2 linked regions of the Cohnella herbarum genome follow. The protein of the gene in region 1 interacts with the protein of each later gene in a pairwise test. Links are inferred from orthologs where the notes say so. Each region holds a gene or a part of one and is shown on either strand. Other genes may lie near its edges. The genes, in order: ftsZ and HH215_RS28635.

Region 1 (3,301 bases):
TTGGATCTGCAGATTCCGATGGAATCCGCAAAGGCGCCATTGTAGATATTGACCAAACCGTGCAGTCCATCCGCAATGCCGTCGATCATGCAGAACGCATGGTCGGTATCGGAATTAGCGAGGTTTACGTCGGGATCTCCGGCAATCATATTGCTTTGCAGAGTAATCACGGAGTCGTCGCCGTTTCCAACGAAGATAGGGAAATCGGAGAAGAAGATATCGAACGTGTTTTGCAAGCGGCCAAAGTGGTTGCCTTACCGCCTGAACGGGAAATCATTGGACTTGTTCCCAAGCAATTTTTAGTTGACGGGCTGGCGGATATTCAAGATCCGCGCGGCATGATTGGCGTTCGTCTTGAAGTTGAATGTACGATTATCACAGGAACCAAAGCAGCGGTACATAACCTGATGAGATGTGTTGAGAAGGCAGGTCTGCGTATTTCGGGCCTTATCTTGATGTCACTCGCGTCAGGTATGATGGCTTTAACCAAAGACGAGAAGCAAATGGGTACCGTTCTAGCCGATATAGGCGCAGGCTCGACAACGCTTGCCATATTCGAAGGCGGAAGTCTGGCAGCCGTTTCAACGCTTCCGATCGGCGGAGACTATGTGACGAGCGATATTTGTTACGGCCTCAAAACTCAAACGGAACACGCGGAGAAAATCAAGCTCAAGTACGGGTGTGCCCGTACGGAGGATGCGGCAGAGGATCAGAAGTTCAAAGTGATGAGGGTCGGAAGCAACATGGAGAAGGAATTCTCCCAGTTCGATCTTTCCAACATCATTGAGCCTCGCATGCAAGAGATTTTCCAAATGATCCGTCAAGAAGTCAAACGGCTTGGTTACCACGACAAAATTAATGGATACGTACTGACGGGAGGATCCGTCTCTTTACCTAGCGTTCTACCATTGGCGCAAATAGAGTTGGAATCCAATGTAAGAATCGCTGTTCCGGATTACATCGGTGTGAGAGATCCGTCTTTCAGCAGCGGTGTCGGCATGATTCAGTATGTAACCAAATACGTTCGAACGCGCGGCGCAGTCGGAACCAAACGCGCACCGAAAGCGAAAGCGGCCGGCGGCAGCACGAATACGGCGTCAAAGCCTGGCATTGTTGAATGGTTCAAAAACATGTTCAAGGAATTTATTTAAGCCGCCGCTTATTAAGGAACCATTCAAGCGAAGCAAGGAGGAGTTAGCAAATTATGTTGGAGTTTGATTTTGAAATGGAGCCACTCGCGAAAATCAAAGTCATTGGAGTCGGTGGCGGCGGCAGCAACGCTGTAAACCGGATGATCGAGAACGGCGTCAAAGGCGTCGAGTTCATTACCGTTAACACGGACGCGCAAGCCTTGCACTTAACGAAGTCTGAGCAAAAGCTGCAGATCGGGGACAAGCTTACTCGAGGTCTCGGTGCGGGAGCAAACCCGGATGTTGGTAAAAAAGCAGCTGAAGAATCCAGGGAGTTCATTACGAATACGTTGCGTTCCGCGGATATGGTTTTCGTTACCGCGGGAATGGGTGGTGGGACCGGTACCGGTGCTGCACCAGTCATCGCGGAATTGGCGAAGGAATGCGGAGCGCTTACCGTCGGTGTCGTTACTCGTCCTTTTACATTTGAAGGGCGGAAACGTTCTTCGCAAGCGGAAATCGGCATCGAGGCGTTGAAGGAAAAGGTAGATACGCTTATCGTTATTCCTAACGACAGACTGCTTGAGATCGTTGATAAGAAAACGCCTATGATTGAAGCATTCCGAGAGGCTGATAACGTATTACGCCAAGCCGTTCAAGGGATTACCGATTTGATCGCGGTTCCGGGACTGATCAATCTAGATTTCGCGGATGTGAAGACAATTATGTCGGAACGCGGATCTGCATTGATGGGTATCGGACAAGCAGCAGGCGAGAATCGTGCAATGGAAGCCGCACGAAAAGCGATATTGAGCCCGCTATTGGAAACTTCTATCGAAGGTGCTCGCGGTGTTATCATGAACATTACCGGCGGCTCGAACTTGTCTCTTTACGAAGTCAACGAGGCAGCCGAGATCGTTATCTCAGCGTCCGATCCGGAAGTGAACATGATTTTCGGAGCGAGCATTGATGAAAACTTGAAGGACGAGATTAAAGTCACGGTTATTGCTACCGGATTCGAGCACAAAGGACCTTCCAGACGTCCTGTTGCGACTCCTTCACAGCAACCTCAAGTAAATTCGGTCACGGAAACCGCTAGCGCGGCAGAGAGCCGTCAGACGGGTAATCTTCGTCCGTTCGGCAATCAGAGCTTATCGAGCGATCAATTGGACATTCCTGCGTTTTTACGCAATCGTCCGCGCAATGATCGTTAAATCTATTCTTTTTATGATAAAGCCTCGTATTCACACTTGTGGATACGGGGCTTTTTTGTCGTTTCGTAGAGAATAGAATTCGCTCATCTATTCCGAAGCATCTACGTCCATAAATTTATCCCGCCATCCCAAAGGACGGCGTAAGCCGTTTATGCCAGTCGACAAAAAAAGGTTTTGGGGGTCGGCAAGATTAGACAGACACCGAATTTGAAAGCGATTATACTGGGTTCATCCATCCCGGCCTGCCAATGCGCTACCGTTTTCCGGGCGAATAAGGATGGGGGGTTACCTATGATCGTTTATGTAGATTTAGTCTTCTTCACCAATCTTGCCGTTGATGGTACCGTTCTTCTAACAACCGCCAAAGCGCGTCAGCTTCGGCCATCCCGGGGTCGGTTATTTGCTGCCGCTTTTCTGGGGGCCGCTTATGCGGCTGTGATGTTCTGGGCTCATGTCCCTTATCTCTATTCTTTCGGAGCTAAGGTGTTGATCTCGCTCGTAATGGTTCTGCTCTCTTACGGATATGGGGGACCGTTGCACTTTATTCGTAACCTGGGCGCTTTTTACTTGGTGAGCTTTGCGACGTTAGGCGGGGTTATCGGGTTATCCTTTCTACTTCGGTCTGCGGAATCCCCTTGGAGCGGAATCACCTACACCTCGGATGGCGGATTGCTCTTGGAGTGGCAATCCCAACTCGGTCTGTTCGTGATCGCCTTCCTGTTATCCGTATGGTTATTTCGAAGTACATCGGAAACGAGACGAAAGAGGCAAGATCTGGAGCAACTGTTCTGGGAAGTTGAAATCAGGATAGACGACGGTAGTTGGAAAATGAACGCTCTCTTAGACACGGGCAATCGACTCTACGATCCGCTGACCCGTATACCCGTCATGATCATGGAGGCAAGCGTTTGGAAGGAACAACTGCCCTCGGGGTGGTGCGAGAGATTAAAGGGCGAA
Region 2 (3,313 bases), 4.4 Mb from region 1 along the record:
GGCGTCATCTGCGCAAGCGCCGGCAATCACGCCCAAGGCGTCGCCTTCTCCTGCCAAAAGCTGAATATTCCCGGGATCATCTATATGCCGGCCACGACGCCAAGGCAGAAAATCAACCAAGTCCGGCTATTCGGCGGGGACAAGGTTGACATCCGCCTAATCGGAGATACGTTCGACGATGCATACGCGGAGGCGATTCGTGTAAGCCAGCAGCAAGGGCTGCCGTTTGTTCATCCTTTCGACGATGCCCGCATCATCGCGGGTAACGCGACCGTTGGCAAAGAAATCATCGAGGGAGGCTCCCCTTCCATCGATCTCTTATTCGTGACGATCGGCGGAGGCGGACTCGCCGCGGGCGTATCCAGCTATATTAAAGCGATCAGCCCGACGACGCGAATCGTCGGAGTCGAGCCGGAAGGAGCCCCTTCCATGCAGCGCGCTTTGGAGGCGTACGAAGTCGTCACACTGACGGACATCGACAAATTCGTGGACGGGGCGGCCGTTAAACGGGTTGGAGAGCTAACTTATGCGATGTGCCGCGACCTGTTGGACGACGTCGTCATCGTTCCGGAAGGACGCGTCTGCACGACGATTCTAGAGCTGTACAACGAGCACGCGATCGTAGCCGAGCCCGCGGGGGCGTTAACGGTTGCTGCCCTCTCGGCCATGGATCCAGAAGCTTTGCGCGGAAAAAACGTCGTCTGCATCATTAGCGGCGGCAACAACGATATCGACCGGATGCAGGAAATCAAGGAACGCTCGTTGATCTACGAGGGATTAAAGCATTATTTTATGATCAACTTTCCACAACGGGCTGGAGCGCTTAGGGAATTCCTGGATGACGTGCTCGGGCCGAACGACGATATCGTGCAATTCGAATACACGAAGAAGCATAACAAAGAGAACGGTCCGGCACTCGTCGGAATCGAGTTGAAGAGCCCGGAGGATTACGAAGGACTCGTCGGCAGAATGAACGACAAAGGGTTCCAGTTTATCGAACTCAACAAAGATCCGATCCTGTTTAATTTGCTCATCTAGTTGATTAAACGAAATCGTCAAATCCAGAATCGAGGGGTTCTGGGTTCCTTCGAGCGTTTCTTCGTGCGTTTATCCCCATTTTACACTTAGGAGCTACAATAATTGGGAAACCTAAGATGATGACTAACAGGGATAAGCGAGGTGGCAAAAGATGAAACGAAGGAAAATCTTCATCCTGTACGCACGCTTTGGAGAAGGTCACTGGCAAGCGGCTTCCGCTCTGCAGGTTAGCTTTGCCCAGCAAGGTAATACGGAAGTTAAGCTCATCGATCTACTCGCTGAATCCCATCCCGTCCTTAACGAAGTCAGCCGCTACGTATATAACAAGAGCTACCAAGTACTCCCCCAAGTGTACGGATGGGTATACGAAGCGACTAAAGGAATGAAATCCGATTCCTTGTTCGCCTCCTGGTTGCATTCCTTCGGTACCGTAACCTTACAAAAGCTAGTGGAGCAAGAGCAGCCGGATGCCATCATCCATACGTTCCCCATTCTAGTCCTTCCATACGTAAGCCAGCGCATGGGTCGCAAAATTCCGATGTTTAACGTCGTGACGGATTTTGACTTGCATTTCAGATGGGTACATCCGGATGTGGATAAATATTATGTCGCGACGGAAGATATAAGGAAGCAGCTTTGCGACCTGGGCGTCGACTCTCATCGCGTAGCCGCAACGGGCATCCCGATTCGCCCGGATTTCTTGGCGGGATCGGGAACCGCCGCCCATTACGGCTTATCTCCTCATAAACCTATCGTGCTCATGATAGCCGCAGCCAACGCGAGCGGGTCGGAAACCGCCGAGCTTTGCCGTAAACTAGCTCTCCGCCGCGAAACGCAAGTAGCGGTCGTATGCGGGCGCCGGCAAAAATTAAAGGACTCTCTAACCGACTTATTCAAAGCGAATCGGGACATTACGGTGCTCGGGTATGTCGACCGGATCGATGAATTGATGGGGATATCCGCTTGCATAATAACGAAACCCGGAGGTTTAACTTTGTCCGAAGCGATTTCCGCCGAGCTGCCTATCGTCCTCTATCGCCCCGTCCCGGGGCAAGAACGCAACAACGCCCGATATTTGCAAAATAAAGGCGCGGCCGTCATTTGTCATTCCGTCGAACAGTTGTTAAGCGCCGTTACCGAGCTATTTTCTGAGCCCGGACGCCAATTGGAGATGAAACTCGCGCTGCGATCTTTAAGCAAAAAAGGAGCAGCCGATCGGATCGCCTTGGATATTGTCCGTCAATTGCATATAATGGAAGAGGCCTCCTCGACTTCGATTATGGTACGGATATGATTCATGGGCTAAGGCAAAGGTTAATGTCTATCCCGACCTCTTAAATTCGTTTCTCATTGAAGCTTCGTTAAAGGAGAGCTGATCGTGAGCAAAGCTTTCACGAAATTTTTTTTCCAATCGGACATGCTGCTTTATTTGACGATCCTCTTCTTAGTTGAATTCGTGCGGGGCGCGGCCCTGATCAGCTTCCTGCCGATCTATGGAGATAAAGCTCTCGGTCTCGACCTTGACGTCATCGGCGCCGCAATCACGGCCCACTACATTACGGATACGGGACTTAAGCTGGCTATCGGCTATCTACTAGACCGTCTGTCGATCCGCACGGTCGTGAGCATCGGATTATTATTCTCGTTGATCGGAATAGCCGCGCTTCAGTTCGCAGATATCCCTTGGGTATTCATTACGGCCGCGGCCATCTATGGCATTGGGATTTCTCCGATCTGGATCGTCTGCTTAACAAGGGTAAAAGAAGATCAGCGCGCGACGCAAATGGGTTTCTTGTACACCGTCTGGCTTGTCGGCTTAGGCAGCGGACCGGTCGTCACGAATCTATTGCTGGATTTCAACCTGGAGATCACTTATTGGGTAATGACGGGAGTCGCTCTAGCCGCCTGGGTCATGTCCCTGTTTATTAAGGGAAGCCGCAGCGTCCATATCGACATCGTCCCGTTCCGAGAACAGCTGGCCATACTCGGAAGCCGGCTTAAGGACATGAAGCTGCTGCTGCCCGGCATGGTCCTGCAGACGCTTGGCGCGGGCATGCTGCTTCCGATCTTGCCTAGCTTTGCCGTGAACAGCTTGGGCATGTCGGCAACCCACTACTCCATCCTGCTTATTATCGGCGGAGGCTGCACCGTAGTCGGGCTTATCCCGATGGGAAAGCTATCCGACACGTTCGGCAAAAAATGGTTCCTCATCGTCGGATTCTTGGCTTTCGGAATCATTCTGATCGCTCTCACCCAGAAGCCTCCGCTCGCTCTC

What was found.
Region 2: the proteins of ftsZ (region 1) and HH215_RS28635 interact in binary tests that used the Bacillus subtilis proteins (3 or more experiments, as listed by UniProt). The link is inferred for Cohnella herbarum from one-to-one orthologs.

The regions. Positions count from the first base shown.
Region 1 is NZ_CP051680.1:2,345,164-2,348,464, reverse strand. Bases 300-3,274 are described here. They hold ftsZ (cell division protein FtsZ), read left to right. Parts: upstream 300-1,204; coding sequence 1,205-2,344; downstream 2,345-3,274. Other genes in these bases: spoIIGA (sigma-E processing peptidase SpoIIGA), read left to right, coding at 2,636-3,274; ftsA (cell division protein FtsA), read left to right, coding at 300-1,151. In the rest of the region: more of ftsA, read left to right, coding at 1-299; more of spoIIGA, read left to right, coding at 3,275-3,301. UniProt on the Bacillus subtilis protein: Essential cell division protein that forms a contractile ring structure (Z ring) at the future cell division site. The regulation of the ring assembly controls the timing and the location of cell division.
Region 2 is NZ_CP051680.1:6,757,771-6,761,083, reverse strand. What follows is about bases 274-3,260. They hold HH215_RS28635 (MGDG synthase family glycosyltransferase), read left to right. Parts: upstream 274-1,189; coding sequence 1,190-2,332; downstream 2,333-3,260. Other genes in these bases: HH215_RS28630 (MFS transporter), read left to right, coding at 2,417-3,260; ilvA (threonine ammonia-lyase IlvA), read left to right, coding at 274-1,038. In the rest of the region: more of ilvA, read left to right, coding at 1-273; more of HH215_RS28630, read left to right, coding at 3,261-3,313. UniProt on the Bacillus subtilis protein: Processive glucosyltransferase involved in the biosynthesis of both the bilayer- and non-bilayer-forming membrane glucolipids.